Regions from separate parts of the Lysinibacillus sp. 10T31 genome, predicted to be linked through region 1. Evidence: riboswitches for the same ligand, from Rfam matches in the RefSeq annotation. Region 1 holds a riboswitch; each other region holds the start of a gene.
The links. A riboswitch is a leader RNA that binds a small molecule or an ion and turns the genes downstream of it on or off. The one in region 1 is predicted to bind S-adenosylmethionine.
Positions count from the first base shown of each region.

Region 2: linked by a shared signal. The riboswitch ahead of AC1DCY_RS18415 (Na+/H+ antiporter NhaC family protein) and the one ahead of metA (homoserine O-acetyltransferase MetA) in region 1 are both predicted to bind S-adenosylmethionine.
Region 3: linked by a shared signal. The riboswitch ahead of AC1DCY_RS01185 (cyclase family protein) and the one ahead of metA (homoserine O-acetyltransferase MetA) in region 1 are both predicted to bind S-adenosylmethionine.
Region 4: linked by a shared signal. The riboswitch ahead of AC1DCY_RS05260 (methionine ABC transporter ATP-binding protein) and the one ahead of metA (homoserine O-acetyltransferase MetA) in region 1 are both predicted to bind S-adenosylmethionine.

Region 1 is NZ_JBFTHS010000005.1:55,949-60,175, reverse strand. It holds gene AC1DCY_RS04420 (GerAB/ArcD/ProY family transporter) at 1-1,761, shown strand, start outside; gene metA (homoserine O-acetyltransferase MetA) at 1,839-2,774, opposite strand; SAM riboswitch class I at 2,918-3,028, opposite strand; gene AC1DCY_RS04410 (hypothetical protein) at 3,259-3,822, opposite strand; gene AC1DCY_RS04405 (hypothetical protein) at 3,973-4,152, opposite strand.
Region 2 is NZ_JBFTHS010000033.1:43,510-47,736, reverse strand. It holds gene AC1DCY_RS18415 (Na+/H+ antiporter NhaC family protein) at 1-1,074, opposite strand, end outside; SAM riboswitch class I at 1,183-1,289, opposite strand; gene AC1DCY_RS18410 (hypothetical protein) at 1,522-1,869, opposite strand; gene AC1DCY_RS18405 (fluoride efflux transporter FluC) at 1,900-2,229, opposite strand; gene crcB (fluoride efflux transporter CrcB) at 2,226-2,588, opposite strand; gene AC1DCY_RS18395 (VOC family protein) at 3,883-4,173, opposite strand.
Region 3 is NZ_JBFTHS010000001.1:217,093-221,319, reverse strand. It holds gene AC1DCY_RS01195 (Cof-type HAD-IIB family hydrolase) at 1-173, shown strand, start outside; gene AC1DCY_RS01190 (DedA family protein) at 347-949, shown strand; gene AC1DCY_RS01185 (cyclase family protein) at 1,523-2,260, opposite strand; SAM riboswitch class I at 2,358-2,463, opposite strand; gene AC1DCY_RS01180 (YuzC family spore coat inner layer protein) at 2,610-3,020, opposite strand; gene AC1DCY_RS01175 (MFS transporter) at 3,312-4,227, opposite strand, start outside.
Region 4 is NZ_JBFTHS010000006.1:79,287-83,513, reverse strand. It holds gene AC1DCY_RS05285 (hypothetical protein) at 41-172, shown strand; gene AC1DCY_RS05280 (arsenate reductase family protein) at 253-609, shown strand; gene gcvH (glycine cleavage system protein GcvH) at 780-1,160, shown strand; gene AC1DCY_RS05270 (toprim domain-containing protein) at 1,347-1,688, shown strand; gene AC1DCY_RS05265 (thioredoxin family protein) at 1,705-2,007, shown strand; SAM riboswitch class I at 2,072-2,176, shown strand; gene AC1DCY_RS05260 (methionine ABC transporter ATP-binding protein) at 2,373-3,401, shown strand; gene AC1DCY_RS05255 (methionine ABC transporter permease) at 3,391-4,059, shown strand; gene AC1DCY_RS05250 (MetQ/NlpA family ABC transporter substrate-binding protein) at 4,145-4,227, shown strand, end outside.

The DNA.
Region 1 (4,227 bases):
TTTGGAAAAATAACTTCGATTGGCTTTATTATTCTATCCTTTCTTTCTGCCGGTGAATTATTATATTTCATTGGCATTTTCATGAAAACATCAGTTATGCCTGAAACACCTACGATGGCCTTTGCTTTTCTGTTCAGTATTATCATTATTTATGCAGCATTTCTAGGAATTGAAGTTTTTGCCCGTTCTGCAGAAATACTATTCCCAATGTTTATTATAATTTTTATTTTTTTTGTAGTTTGTATTTCACCATCCATCCATATGGAAAATCTACAGCCAATAATGGAAGCACCAGCAAAATCATTATTCTTTAGTATTATTCGATTAATGAGTATTTTTTCATTCCCACTTGTCATATTATTAATGATTTTTCCTTCTACTGTTAACGTCCATGAATCGGCACAAAAAGGTTTTTACATTGGCACAATTCTTGGAGGGATTGTCTTAATTGCTATCATCACACTGGCTATCCTTGTCCTAGGTCCGGCAAATACTGCTTCTAGGACATTTCCTAGCTATTCATTAGCCCAAAGAATTTCAATCGGGAATTTTTTGCAGCGTATTGAAGTTATTATGGCAGCCATGTGGATTATATCAATTTATATTAAAACTTTTATGTTTTTTTACGCTGGGGTCATCGGCATCGCACAAATATGTAAAATTAAAAATCATCGACCGCTCATTTTTCCATTCGGAATGATTATCCTTGGACTTTCACAAATTGTTCATCCTAATATCATTCATTCAGATATTTACAATAGAGAAACCTGGCCTATTTTTTCCTTTATTTTCGCAATCTTATTACCATTAGTTTTACTACTTGTCGCGAAAATCCGCAAAATTAACGGTAATCCAGGAAATAATACTTGTAGTACACAAAATGAAAGCGGTAGTAATAACGGAAATGCTACACAAGGTGCAGGTAGCAATAATAACGATAGTTCTACTCAGAGTGATAGTAGCAGTAATGGCGGAAATGCTTCTCAAAATGCAAGTAATAGTAATAACGATAATTCTACTCAAAGTGATAGTAATAGCAATGCCGGTAATACTTCTCAAAATGCAAGTACTAGTAATAACGATAGTTCTACTCAGAGTGATAGTAGCAGTAATGGCGGAAATGCTTCTCAAAATGCAAATAATAGTAATAACAATAATTGTTCTCAAAATGAAAGTAGCAGCAATTCCGGCAATACTTCTCAAAGTACAAGTAGTAGTTATAACGATAATTCTTCACAGAGTGAAAGTAGTAGCAATGCCGGTAATACTTCTCAAAATGTAAGTAATAGTAATAACGATAGTTTTACTCAAAATGAAAGTAGAGATAATACCGGAAATGCTTCTCAAAGTACAAGTAGTAGTAATAACGATAATTCTACTCAAAGTGACAGTAGTAGCAATGCCGGTAATACTTCTCAAAATGCAAGTAATAGTAATAACAATAATTGTACTCAAAATGAAAGTAGCAACAATGCCGGAAATACTTCTCAAAATGAAAGTAATAGTAATTACAATAACTCTACTCAAAATGAAAATAGCAACATTAATGATAACTCTACTCAAAATGAAAGTAACAACATTAACGATAACTCTACTCAAAATGAAAGTAACAACAATGCCGGAAATGCTTCTCAAAGTAAAAGTACTAGTAATAACGATAATTCTACTCAGAGTGATAATAACAGCAATACTACACAAAATGATAGCGATTCCGGCAATACTCCAAACATTGATAAAAATAAAAATTCATCAGAAAATTAACAGCATAATGGCTTAAAAAAAGATGACCCTGAAAAATCAAGGTCATCATTTTTCTTTATAAATGTTATTAAGCAGTTTTAAATATGATATTCAATTTGATCAACGAAATCCCATTCGTATGGTGTTTCTTGGTAAACATAGTAGTTCAACCAATTCGAGAATAATAAATGTGTATGGGCACGCCACGTATTTATCGGTTCATTTGCTGGATTATCATGTGGGAAGTAATTGACTGGTACCTCAATATCTAATCCTTTCGCAACATCACGACTATACTCATCAGCTAAAGTAGTCGCATCATATTCCAGATGGCCAGTAATCATAATGTTTTTATTATCCTTAGATTGCACTATGAAAACACCAGCATCTTCTGAAAAAGATAGTAATCGTAAATCAGGATGGTTAAGTACTTCATCAATTGATACGGATGTATAACGTGAATGTGGTGCTGTAAATGAATCGCTAAAGCCACGTACTAAATCCACTGTTAAATCCGTAATGACATGAGAATATACACCTGAGCATTTAGCTGGAAGCGCAACTTTACCGATACCGTAATGATGGTATAACGCTGCCTGAGCACCCCAACATATATGTAAAACAGATGTTACGTTTGCCTTGGACCAATCCATAATTTCTGAAATTTCCTGCCAGTAGTTTACGTCTTCAAATGCCATTTTCTCTACTGGTGCACCCGTAATAATCATGCCGTCATAGCGGCGATGACGAATTTGATTGAAGGTCGTGTAAAATAACTGTAAATGTGATTTACTAACATTTTTCGATTCATGCGTAGCTGTATTTAAAAAGGTAATATTTACTTGTAACGGTGTATTACCTAATAAACGTAGTAATTGCAGCTCCGTTTTTTCTTTTTCCGGCATTAAATTAAAAATTAATATATTTAACGGACGGATTTGTTGTGTTTTTGCTCTATCCTCTTCCATTACGAAGATTTTTTCCTCACGTAAATGTTCTCCAGCTGGTAAGTTTTTCGGAATATTAATTGGCATCTTGCATTCCCCTCTCTTTTGTTTCTCTCTGTTAAAATCAATCAATGCACGGGCCCTGTGTAAAGCTCAAATATCAAACGATAAAATTAAAAAATCCCCCTCATTCCATATGAGATAGAATGAGAAGGATTTTTCCACGTTCACTCTTATCTCTCAAAGGACAAATCCTTTGCTGGAATTAGCACCTTTCTAACTTTTGTTAGAGGTTGCTGAAGCGTCATCGGGCCAAATCCCTCAACTTCTCATGATAAGATTATTTAATTAAAAAGAATTGTAACATGAACAATTAAGAATATCAATAATACATAGAATATTTTGTTATTAATCATGCATGTCATTATGTTTGGGAGTAATACATTTACTTGTTAGTTTATTCCACTTCTTATAAAGTCTATGTAATTTTGATTATAACTCATACTTCTGAAAAAAAGAAGTGTATAGCATTTACAAATAAAAAAGCCACCTATCAAAAGAGAGTACCCTGTCATTCTTCAATTCCTTTTGCTCTAATGTCAATCATCTTTAATGCAATATCAGAAGCTAAAACTGTATTAGCCTTAATAATTTCTAAGTCATAATCATTAGGTTCATCTATATACTTTTTAAGTGCTTGAAACCTTATATCTTGGTATTTTTTCAGTTCCTCAAATAGGTATGCAATCTTTTTATCTCCTTCAGTAATAGTATTTAATTTGATACTATTCATACTTTCTTCAACTGATTCACCAGTTTCGAGTAACTCTTTCATTTGATAATCCTCTAATGGTAAATTGGAAGTGCCTAACAAATATTCAATCAAGTTTTCTTGATGCTCAACCAAGATGATATTGAAATCTTTCATAATTATATCAACTTCTGCACTTAAATCATTTTTAGGTTGTGGGTCAATAACCTCTTCTTCCATTTCTTTTTGTGCTACTTCAATTTTCTCATTAGGTTCAGTTTCTGATACATTATTAACATCACCCTTCACAGATTCATCCTTAACACATGCTGATAGAATCATTATAATTCCAATAATTAGAGATAACCATTTAATTTTCCTCACTTCACAACACTCCTATTTTCACTAGTTACAGTTATATATTACCAATGATATAATTGTAAGGGAATACCTATTTTTTATAGACGTGTGAAAATTGATTTATTTAAGAAGTAATATTACAAACAAAAAAGGCGTACCCAAAAGTACACCCTACTAATTATTCTTTTTAATATAATTAACGAACATGTCCACTATCATATCTTCTATATTCTTTCTATTCTCTTCTGCTTCCTTTAATTCTCCTTCTGTTACAGGCGTTTTGTAAACAATCTCCTTTACTGTTGGAATGATTTTAACTTTGCTATCTCCGAACTGCTTCATTTTCTTACTCATCAACACGCCTCATTTCTTAACCTAAAATTACCTATTTATGATATTTATGAGAGAACTAATTGAAGAATGACAACT
Region 2 (4,227 bases), on a different contig from region 1:
AATCCCATACTGTTCAGCAATATTTTTTGCAAGCGGACCAGCAATTAAAATAGCAATCGTATTATTAGCCGTAGATAAATTTGTTAAGCCCACTAGGCCGGCAATGCCAAATTCAGCACCTTTTTTCGATTTAATCCTTTTTGTTGCAAGGTGAAGAAGAAAGTCAATCCCTCCGTTAAACTTAATAACCTCCACCATTCCAGCTATTAGTATCGCAAGAAATGCCATTTCATACATGCCTGACATTCCTTCGCCGATCTTTTGAAAAAGGCTCATTAAATTATAGCTGCCATCCGCTAAGCCAACAGCCCCGGCGAGAACAATCCCAGATACCAGAACAAGGAAAACATTCATTCCAGCTAACGCTAAAATAATAACCAAAACATAGGGAACAATTTTTATCCAACTATAGCTTAAATGTTCCACTTGTGCCGTCTCACCCATTGTGATAATCCCTAAAATAATGCTCGTTACAATAGCTGCCGGCAACACAATCCAAAAATTCACCTTAAATTTATCTTTCATTTGTGCACCTTGTGAACGAACGGCAGTAATTGTTGTATCTGAAATAAAGGATAAATTATCGCCAAACATCGAACCGCCAACAATCGCTGCCATTACTAAAGCCATGGAAAGTTCGATATGCTCGCTTATCCCAACTCCAATTGGCGCCAGTGCAACAATCGTTCCTACCGATGTACCCATCGATAGGGAGATAAAGCAGGCAATGATGAACAAGCCTACGACAAGCAGGTTTGGTGGTACGACCGATAAAGCAAAGTTTACAGTGGAGTCCACTGCCCCCATGCCTTTTGCTACCGCTGAAAAGGCACCAGCCAAGAGAAAAYTAATAACCATCAGCATAACATTTAAATTTCCTGCGCCTTTGCAAAAAATATCAACCTTTTGCGTAAACGATTCTTTTCGATTCATCGCCAAAGCCACAGCGCCTGAAATGGTAATGGCTACAATGACAGGGAAGGCGTAAAAATCACCTGTAATAACCCCTGAGCCAATAAATAAAATCAAAAAAACAACAAATGGGATCAACGCCCATGGATTCTCTTTCTTCATGTCTACCTCCAAAAAATAAAATTGGACACGTCTTTTGTCCATTCTTTTTTACGAAAAAAGGCCTCTTCTTGTAACAACAAGAAGAGGCCTTATATCTATAAAACACTCCTCTTATCTATCAAGCCTTTGCCTGCTGGATTTGGCACAGTAACTTAATCATAAGTTCCGCTGCCGAGATATCATCGGGCCAGTCCCTCCATCTCTCTTGATAAGAAGCAAATATATTATTTTTTTTCACAATAATAAATATTATAATAAAAAATCAATATTTGCAACATATTTTTAATTAAAGCTATATTCTGAAATATTTAAGAAGGAATTTGAACAAGTAACAGGGGATAGTGAACTGCGATTTTTTGTACTGCTGTGGAAATTTGGTGTAACAATTGAAGGGGACTTAAAAGAAGTAAATATAAAAGAAGGCGCCCTTGAGAGATCGAGAGGCGCCTAAAACATTTGGGGTAAAAATTCATTCATAAAGCGTTGATTTTTCCGTAGCCATATTTTTAAAATCATACGATGTGTTAGGAGGCGTTGTCTTTTATGTGGTCTAGCCTTTGCCTCTATTAAACTTTTTAGTAGAATACATGTTTCTGTAGCAAATGCTTGAGGGTCAACGAGGACATCAAGTTTATAATCAATTAACTGAGCTGCTTGAACCTTTGCAAGCAATTGTGCAAAGCGTGTATTCATTTCCGGAAAGTTTTCTTCTAGTTCTAGGTCGATTAAAGTGTATAGTGTTTGTTCAATTTCAGCTTCGAGCGCTTCTAATTGTTCAATGGATGGCTGTGTCAAAAAATCACCTCTAGTTTCTCATAAATGCTGCTACCCAAGGAAAAAGCCAAGTGTCGCGAAAAGTAAACCGAATAAAACTGTAGTGCCTATATAAATAATTGCTTGTCTCCATTTTTTCTGCTCAAAGAGCTGCAAACATTCAAAACCAAATGTTGAAAAAGTCGTATAGGCTCCTAAAAAACCAAGCCCTATAAAATGCCAAATCCAATCAGTTGGATGTAATGCAAATAGAAAGCCAAGCGCAAAAGAACCCGTTATATTAATAAAAAATGTTGCCCATGGGTATGTATGGACAATCAATTTTCCTAGATAAAATCTTGTTAGTGCACCCAAAAAGCCACCGATGCCAATAATTATCATACGATGCGCCCCTTTGCTACCTTAAATCCTAGCCATGCAGAAGCTAAACCGCCAAAAACACTCCCTAAAATATAAAGAACCGCTTGTAGCCATTTACTATCCTGCAAAAGTAATAGCGTCTCTAAAGAGAATGTCGAAAAGGTTGTAAAGGCACCAAAAAAGCCAGTACCAATTCCTAAAATTATAGGCGTACGCTTTGTAAACGTTGTAAATAGCCATGCTAAACAAAAGCAACCAATTATGTTTATGCAAAGTGTCGCAAATGGAAAACCACCGTTATTTGAAAGTGCCAGACCAAGGCTATATCGACAGATGGCACCCAAAAATCCGCCAATTCCAACAGCTAAAAATGATTTCAATGTAAAGACTCCTAACTAAAATGTCTATATTGAAAAGTGTATCATGAGATACCCACTTTAGATATATTTCTATAGTTCTATGGATTCAAATATATCAAAGAGTGCTCAAATTTAAAATGACATGATTTTTTTATTATATCTTATACCGTTTTACCAGCTTTGGTTCAAATGTTTTCGTTCTATAGTTTATTTTGATTTCTTGAATATTATTTTATTATATCGGCTGCTAAGATTCTTATATTTCCTGCCAAAATACTTCGTAGTTGATGTCCCTATATCATCTCTTAATATGTATATAACTAACAAGGAGGCATTAATCTCAGTAGTTCTGATCGAGAAACTCTTTAGTATTCAAATACTATTACACCGCCGACTGAAAATCCGATAACGGTTACTCCATTGACGGAAAACCCGCTAACGGATTAACCGTCACTACTAATTAATAATTAATTACTAAATAATAAATTACTAAATAATAATAATAATTATAATAGACCTGATGCCTTGAAAAGCACACTGTAAAATTCAAAACAGTAAACGATGTTTCAGTTTGGCGTTCGTGTCTCTTATATTCAACTTGCACTGATGGATGTTGGAGTGAGCAAAGGTGGACGTCATTTTCACAAAACTCGCAGGAGTTAGCTATTCTTTGATTTTATTGGGAAGATGGGCGATAAATTAAAAATGTTGGGTGATAAATTAAAGTTGGTAGATAAATTAAAAAAGTTGGGTGATAAATAAAACAAGTTGGTAGATAAATTTAAAAAGGTGGTAGATAAATTTAAAAAGTTGAGCGATAAATTAAAGTTAGGCGATAAATTTAAAAATTAGGGCGATAAACCTTGAAATTGTTCCGATAAATCAATAAATTGTTCCGATAAACCATAGGATTGTTCCGATAAATCCAAAAAATGTTCCGATAAATTGATTTGGACCCTATCAAACTAGCTTTGTTCGATAGGGTCTTCCAGCAATGATTCAATAACATGTTTTAATTGAAAAATAGAAGCATGTTGACTTTCGCTCTTCTTGTAAATAAAGACAGTTTCTATTATTTTGTTTAACTGCGTTGGAGTAGTAATAAAGATCAATTAGTTAACACAGCAATCGTATTGTCTATTTGTAGGAATCAAGGATACTACTTACCGATTTTATTTCCTTCAATGTAAATGGAACTTGATTCTTTTTAATCACTCTGCAATCGCACTTGAATACATACAGCCTCTATTAAACACAAGTAGTGTAACAAGCGAACGTGTTTCTGCTGTTGCAAACATGTCATAATTTATTATTACTATAATTGACTTTTAACATTGTCAATGACAGTATCAAAATCTTTATTGGCATCCACGCTTTCTGTTACTGTGAAAACATAACCATCAGGATCCTCTAAAATTAATTCTTTGGCATTCCATGGTTGAACTGTCGGTTGTTGAATTATTTTCGTTTTATTTTTCAATGCTGCTTGATAAATACTATAAATATCACTAGAGAATAAATTAATAATGAATGAGTCAGAAGTGTTAACTTCTTCAGCCTTTAATAACATCAAATCTTGGTACTTTGCTCCTCTCAAATGTGTCATTGAAGTTGTTCCGTTAGCATCTGGAAAATCAAATACTGAATTGAAATTTTAACT
Region 3 (4,227 bases), on a different contig from region 1:
AAGCGCTTGCTTTTGGGGATGGAGATAATGATATCGACATGCTGGAGCAGGTTGGTTTTGGTATTGCAATGGGTAATGGTAGCGAAGCATTAAAAAAAGTCGCTGATTATGTAACGAAAAAATCAGCTGAGGATGGAATTGATTTTGCTCTACGTGAGCTACAAATAATTTAACTCCTTTCAGCAAATATTTTTTGTACCGAAAGCGAAGTGACAGGTACAATTATGCCTCGGCATAATTGATTGGAGAAAATTGTATTAAATTCATAATACTCATAATGTTGTCTCCTTTGAGTTATTATAAAGCTAACTATTAAAAATTATTACGCTTTAGGTGGGATGGATTTATGGCGCATCACGTGCAATCTCTTATTGAACATTATGGATATTTTGGCATCATTCTTATCCTAGTAGGAGGAATTGTCGGGCTGCCACTTCCTGATGAAATATTTTTGACATATGTAGGGTATAGCGTATATCGTGAAACTCTTGCACATATTCCAGCTTTAATCAGCGCTATGATAGGTGCAGCTGGGGGAATTACCTTGAGCTACTATATAGGCTATAAATTCGGGTTACCTTTATTGCATAAATACGGTTCTAAAATCCATATTACTGAACAGAAAATTGATTTTACTAAAAAATTATTTGATAAAATTGGACCAATATTATTATTAATAGGGTTTTTTATTCCTGGTGTACGTCATCTTACTGCATATATTGCAGCTATTAATAATTATCCTTATAAAAAATTTGCATTCTTTGCTTATACGGGAGCAACTATATGGACATTTACTTTTATTACTTTAGGGAAGGTACTTGGAGAGAAATGGCATTATGTTGGGTTATATTTTTCCCGCTACAGTATTTATCTTATAATATTGTTCATCATAATTATGTTGGTCGTTTATTTTGTTTTCAAAAGAAAGAATTCATCAAATAATTTATAAAGAAAGGTCTGGTTCAATATTTATTGAATCAGACCTTTCTTTATTGAGAATAATTTAAAAATTAAAGTGTATCAAAAAACAAAGGTTGATTTTCACTCCGAGCTGGCGCTTTCCGCGGGCTTGGCTTCAACTTCTTTAAGCGGGTGTCCAAACACCTGCTTAAAGAAGTTAAAGCCTCCGGCGGATGTCACAGAATCGAAAAGGAGTTCTTTGTGCAAGCACAAAGCCGATTCCGGACGCAATTATGCCAAGGCATAATTGATTATTTCCCTCGTCACTTCGTTCCTGCGGGGCTTTCAGCGCAAGCTCATCCCGCAGGAGTCGCCACTCTCCGCGAAAATCAACAGTTCCTCATCATAGAATGAGTCGACAAGCGAAACAAAAATAGTAATTATAGCTATGGTTAAAATACTATACTAGGAAATCCTCACCACATAGATTTACTCGAGTAAAACAAGATTAGATGCTCATCATAAAATGCTATATGGCAGAATCTGTCGATTGAATTACCATACAGCTCTATGAAAAACAAAGTGGTGTACGTATACATTTCAAATCGTGCCTAATCCTATATTAAGGTAATATTGCAAATGAGCGGACAGGGAATCCAGATGCTTTTTCAGGCTTCGGCACAATATTGAATATAACGGCCCCTTTTGAAGGTAGCTTATCTAAATTTGTCATAAGCTCAATTTGGTAAGTATCTTGCTCTAGCACAAAATATTCGCCGTCTAGCTTACCATTTTTACGAAAATCTGCTGCTGAATCCGTATCAAAAGTTTCGTGGCCAATAGCACTTACTTTTCGTTCGTTGAATAAAAATTGTAATGCTTCTAATCCCCAGCCAGGAATGTGATTATTGCCATCAGCGTCTTTGTTGCTGAAAGTCTCTTTATCTGGCCAACGTTTACTCCAATCGGTACGTAGCGCAACAAAGGTACCTGCTTCAATTTCTCCATATTCAGCTTCAAAGTTAAGAATATCTTGAACACTTAACGTGAAGTCGTTATTAACTTCGGCTTCCTTCGATTTATCAATAACAATTAGTGGTAGCACTAGTTCTTTTAGCTCCAATTCCTCTAAATAGCGTGTATCTCGCACAAAATGGATAGGTGGGTCGATATGGGTTCCGTATTGCCCTGGGAAAGTGAATTGCTGTGCAAAGAAGCCATCATCATGCGAAAATAATGTTTCAAATTTTGCATCATCAAACATAAAGAAATGTGGAGAATTTGGACCAAATGTATGTGTTAAATCTACCCATTCTTTCGTTTTCAATAGTTGAATTGCTTGTAAAAGTTCATTTGCCATAATATTTCCCTGCTTTCTTTTAATTATTTTGATTACAACAATAAAAAAGAGTCCTCCTTGAAGAAGAGGACTCTTGTGCAAAGCAACTAAGTAAGTCTTCTCATCTCTCAAGGCTGAATTTTGCCAATTGGAATTAGCACCATACCTATAGGCTGGTTGCTGAGACTTCATAGGGCCAATCCCTCCGTCTCTCTTGATAAGAAAAAAACAATATAAGAATTTTCAGAAACAACGATTACAAACACTTTAGCATATTTATTTATAGTTTACAAGTTCGATAGGGATACAAGGTTAAAATTCATAAAGATACTAAAAACAAAAAAGAGGCCCTCTTCAAAGGACCAACTCTTCACCAACCCAAAATTAGTGTTAGCTTACAACAGCTACTTTCAGTAAATGTTATACGAAATCCATCTGGTGTATAGGTAGTTTCGAATTTTATAGTAATGCCTGTTGACGTAATTAACTTTTCAACTTCCGTTTTATTTGATTGTTGTGCTGCGTTCATAAGATCATGCGCAAATTGCTCTGATTCATCAATTCTATCCGTAAGTAATTGTGCTTGCTGCATAATAACCTTGATCCGATTCGCGGAAGTCTTCAATTTCTTTGTATTGACAATCGGAAATGGACTTCTATTCGTTGGGTTTGTCGGCATTGCTAGATGGCTAGAAGGGTGTTGAATTGTTGGTTGATTCGCCATTACCCATGCCGGATAATAATTAGGATAGACAAAATATGGATAAGGATTGTAATGCAACTAAATTCCTCCTATCCTATAGCTGATACCTTATATTATGTACAACAAAGACTTTAGGTGTTAATGGTGGAGTCGTCCGATAAAAACTGAAATTGTTCCGATAAAACGAGAAAAGATTCCGATAAAAGCTAAAATTGTTCCGATAAATCTACAAAGTAATTATATAAAAATGAATTCATCGCAATAACGTGGAGTTGATTTCCGTTCCGACCGGTCACTTCATTAACATGAACAAATGACTTTTGTAGTGAAAGCAATAGTCGGGAACGGTAATCCACACATTCACAAAGGTTATTGTTTGTTTCTATCAAAGATTAACCATAGGAACGTAGTCGCTGCGGCAATCATCACCATACAGAATCCGTATATAGGAGTATGAGCTAATGATTGGTGGCGAACGATGATTCCTCCAATGTATGATCCTAGAAAAATACCAATGTTAAAGGCCGAAATATTTAATGCTGAAGCCATTGAAATAGCTGATGGTATATATTTTTCTGAAAGCTGAACGGCATAAAGCTGTAATCCCGGTACATTCATAAACATAAATAGCCCCATCATAAAGACCATTATTAATCCAACGATTGATGATTCTAAAAAGAAGTTGATGCCGAGTAGTGCCAATGCTAAGCCTATAAAGATAATAAAGATAGAACGTAAAGGGTTATTATTCGCAAAACGACCACCTAATGTATTACCGATGGCAACACAAATACCATACACAACTAAAATCACGACAATTGCCTTCGGTGAGTAGCCCATATACTGCTCTAAAATAGGAGAAACATAGGTGTATACAACGAATGCGCCACCATACCCAATTGCAGTAATAAAGAGGATTAATAACATTCGAATATTCCCTAATACTTTACCAATATCTCGAATGGATATTGGATTGCCTTTCGCTAAGTGACTTGGCACAAGCAGGGCATTACTAATTAATCCAATAATACCTATGATAACTATGAAAATAAACGACATTCGCCAATCGGTTACTTGTCCAATAAAAGTTCCTAGTGGGACACCAGTCACAGTTGCTAATGTTAGTCCTGTAAACATAAAAGCTATTGCACTTGCTCGTTTATTAGGTGCCACAACATCTGCAGCTATCACAGAGGCAATGGACATAAACACACCATGTGCCAATGCTGATATAACACGCCCAGTTAGTAGTAATGAGAATGAGGGCGCTAAGGCTGCAAGTAAA
Region 4 (4,227 bases), on a different contig from region 1:
TATATGAATTGGTTGATTGGAGTGTAGGCTGGGCGACCCCATGGGGATTAGCGTCACAGATGAGACCCTGCAGCGAAGCGAAGCGGCTCATCGGACGCCCCCAGGAAAGCGCCCAGCCGGAACGGAAATCAACCCTATGCTTTCCCATAATGAGTTTCATTTTGGTTCGTAACGGTTATGATGGTATACTACAGAAAATGAGGGCTACACTGAAAATGTAGTTCCTAAAGATGAAAGTAGAGGAGCCTATAAATGACGATTCAATTTATTCAATATCCGAAATGTACTACTTGCAAAAAAGCTCAAAAATGGCTAAATGACAATGGGGTTTCATACGAAGAGGTACACATTGTCGAACAACCACCTACAAAGGACGAATTATCAAACTTATGGCAAGCTAGTGGACAACCTTTAAAGAAATTTTTTAATACTTCTGGTATGAAATATCGAGAGCTTGGCTTGAAAGATAAACTTGCTGAAATGACTGAAGAGGAGCAGCTTGAACTGCTTGCATCAGATGGTATGTTGATTAAACGTCCGATTGTAACTGATGGAAAAAAAGTTACTTTAGGGTTTAAAGAATCAGATTTTGAGCAAGCTTGGAAATAAGTTAAAGCCTCCGGCGGATGTCACGAAATCGGAAAGGAATTCTTTGTGCAAGCACAAAGCCGATTCCGGACGAAATCATGCCGAGGCATGATTGATTCTTCTTGTTTTTATGGAAGAAGTATGGCACACTGAAAATGAATATATTACATATTTATGGAGGGGTTTTTTGCATGAGCACACCTAAAGACTTACGTTACTCTGAAGAGCACGAATGGGTAAAAGTAGAAGATGGTAAAGTACGTATCGGTATTTCTCATTTCGCACAAGCTGAACTTGGAGATATCGTTTTCGTTGAACTTCCACAAGTTGGCGACGAAATCAAAACTGATGATCCATTCGGTAGCGTAGAATCTGTTAAAACAGTTTCTGAATTATACGCACCAATCTCAGGTACAGTAGTTGAAGTAAATGCAGATTTAGAAGATAGCCCAGAATTCGTTAACGAATCACCATATGAAAAAGCATGGATGATCGTTGTAGAGCCTGCTGATGCTTCAGAAATTGAAAAGCTTATGACAGCTGAGCAATACGAAGAAATGATTGCTGAATAAGACAAGCCTGAAATAGAAAAACGTCGGAAACTACCGACGTTTTTTATTATCTTCAACCATCCTGCCACTATAGCTGGTAAGGTAAATACAAGTATATTCCCTTATTAATAGGTATCTAACTGTATCGACGACAAGGTTTATTGATATAATGAATTATAAGGGATATGTCTAAATGGGGGTGGCGTGATGTTCGATGGAAAATGCTTAATTGTCGAAGGCCGATCGGATAAACTTCAAATCGAACCTATTTTAAATGAAGACGTAAAAATACTTTGTACAAATGGTACAATTGGTGTGCATCAATTAGAAGAGCTACTCGATCCATATGAGGGTTGTGAGCTTTATACATTTTTTGATGCAGATACATCGGGTAATAAGCTAAGGGCATTAATGGACAGACATTATCCAGAGGCTGAGCATTTACGTACGATGCCAACGTATAAGGAAGTTGAGACAACTCCGAGGAAAGTGTTAGCGACGATATTGCTTCGTGCACATTTCTCAATCCATAATGAATATATTTTGTAAGGTTGCGTGAAAAAAGATGGAAGAATGGTCAAAAGAGCAGTGGGACGCGGCTGTCCAATCCGGTGAAAAGGCTGCCTTTTATTTATATACGCCAATGTGTGGGACGTGTGCAGTTGCATCGAAAATGATGATGGTTGTTGAGCAATTGCTGCCACAGTTAAAGATTGGTAAAGCGAATATAAATTTTATAGAGCAAATAGCTTATGATAATAAAATCGAAAGTGTACCATGTTTACTCGTATGTGAAGGCGGAGAAGTGACAGAAAAGGTTTATGCCTTTCAATCCGTACCATATTTATACGAATTGTTAAAAAACTAATTGACTGAATATTAATCGCATGGTAAAGTAACAAATATATTAAAAAAACAATAAATATATCGAACTCTTATAAAGAGCGGCGGAGGGAAGTGCCCTATGAAGCCCGGCAACCATCACAATTGTGAAAAGGTGCCAAATCACCCAAAGATTTATCTTTGACAGATGAGAGAACGGTTTAGCGTATAAGTTACGTGACCCCTTCTACTTGTCTATAAGTGAAGGGGTTTTTTAATTCTTTCAGCGGGTTTCCAAACACCTGTACCTGTCGCTACGCTTTCGCGCAATAAACATTTGTTGGCCTAAAGCCTCCGGACGCAATTATACCGAGGCATAATTGATATGAAATGAGAAAAGGAGAATTCGCTATGATCAATCTTCAAAATATTACGAAGAAATACAAAACCGCGAATGGCGAATTAACAGCAGTCAAAGACGTCAATCTTTCTATTAATAAAGGTGAAATTTTTGGCATTATCGGCTATAGTGGCGCTGGTAAAAGTACAATGATTCGCTTGTTAAACGGTTTAGAAAAGCCTACATCAGGTACGGTGACGGTTAACAATCAGGAATTTTCATCCATAAAGGGGCYGAAGCTCAGGGATGCTAGACAAAAAGTCAGTATGATTTTCCAGCATTTCAATTTACTTTGGTCTAGAACTGTTGCAGAAAACATCGCTTTCCCACTAGAAATCGCAGGCGTTCCAAAGGCAAAACGTGAAGCACGTGTGAAAGAATTGATTACACTAGTTGGCTTGGAAGGACGCGCAGAAGCATATCCATCACAACTATCAGGGGGACAAAAGCAACGTGTAGGTATCGCTCGTGCACTTGCTAATAATCCAGAGGTATTGTTATGTGATGAGGCCACATCCGCACTCGATCCGGAGACAACAGATTCTATCCTTGATCTACTTGTCGATATTAACGAACGATTAGGTCTAACGATTGTGTTAATCACACATGAAATGCACGTTATTCGTAAAATTTGTCATCGTGTAGCGGTTATGGAAGCTGGAGAAATTGTAGAACGTGGTGAAGTATTACAAGTATTCCAAGCTCCACAAGCAGCCATTACGAAAAAATTTGTTTCTCAAATTACAGATACGAAGGAAACACAGGAAACTGTGACACAAATTAAAGCAAATTACCCTAATGGACAACTTGTTAAGCTAATCTTTGTAGGAGAAAAAACAGAGCAGCCTGTCATTTCACATCTTGTGAAACAGTTTGATGTAGAAGTAAGTATTGTACATGGTAATATTTCGCAAACGAAAAATGGAGCGTACGGTACACTTATTGTGCAAATTGATGGCTCAGAGGCAAATGTTGCTGCTGCACTTAGCTACTTAAATACAGTCGAAGTACAAACGGAGGTGATTGCAAATGCTAACTAGTCTTTTTCCGAATGTCGACTGGGAAAAAATGTGGGACGCTACGTATGAAACATTGTATATGACAACAATTTCTACGGTCATCACATTTATACTTGGATTAGTGATTGGAATCTTATTATTTTTATCAAGTCCCAACCAACTATGGGCCAATAAAATTGTGAACTTTTTAACAGGATCAATCGTTAACATTTTCCGTTCGATTCCATTTATCGTATTGATTATCTTATTAATTCCATTTACGAAATTTTTACTTGGCACAATTCGTGGCGCAGATGCTGCTTTACCAGCCTTAATTATTGGAGCTTCCCCATTCTATGCACGAATGGTATTAATTGCCTTACGCGAAATTGATAAAGGTGTTATTGAAGCAGCTCGTTCAATGGGTGCTAAAACGTCAACGATTATTTGGAAAGTATTAATTCCAGAATCGTTACCAGCGCTTATTTCTGGTATTACTGTAACGGCTGTAGCACTTGTCGGCTATACTGCGATGGCAGGTATTATCGGTGCAGGTGGTCTAGGAAACTTAGCATTCTTAGATGGTTTCCAACGTAATCGCACAGATGTAACTTTAATGGCGACTATATTAATCTTAATAGTTGTATTTATTATCCAATGGATTGGCGACATGATTACGATCAAAACAGATAAACGCTAAAAAGAACATTTCGCTACATCTAAGAGGTTATCTCGGTTTTATACCGCTAACATATTTAAATTAAGAAAAAAGGGAGAGTAATAAAATGAAGAAGTTATTAGCTGGATTATTTTTATCAGTATTAGTACTAGCTTTAGCCGCTTGTGGTGCTGGTAAAAAAGAAGATAC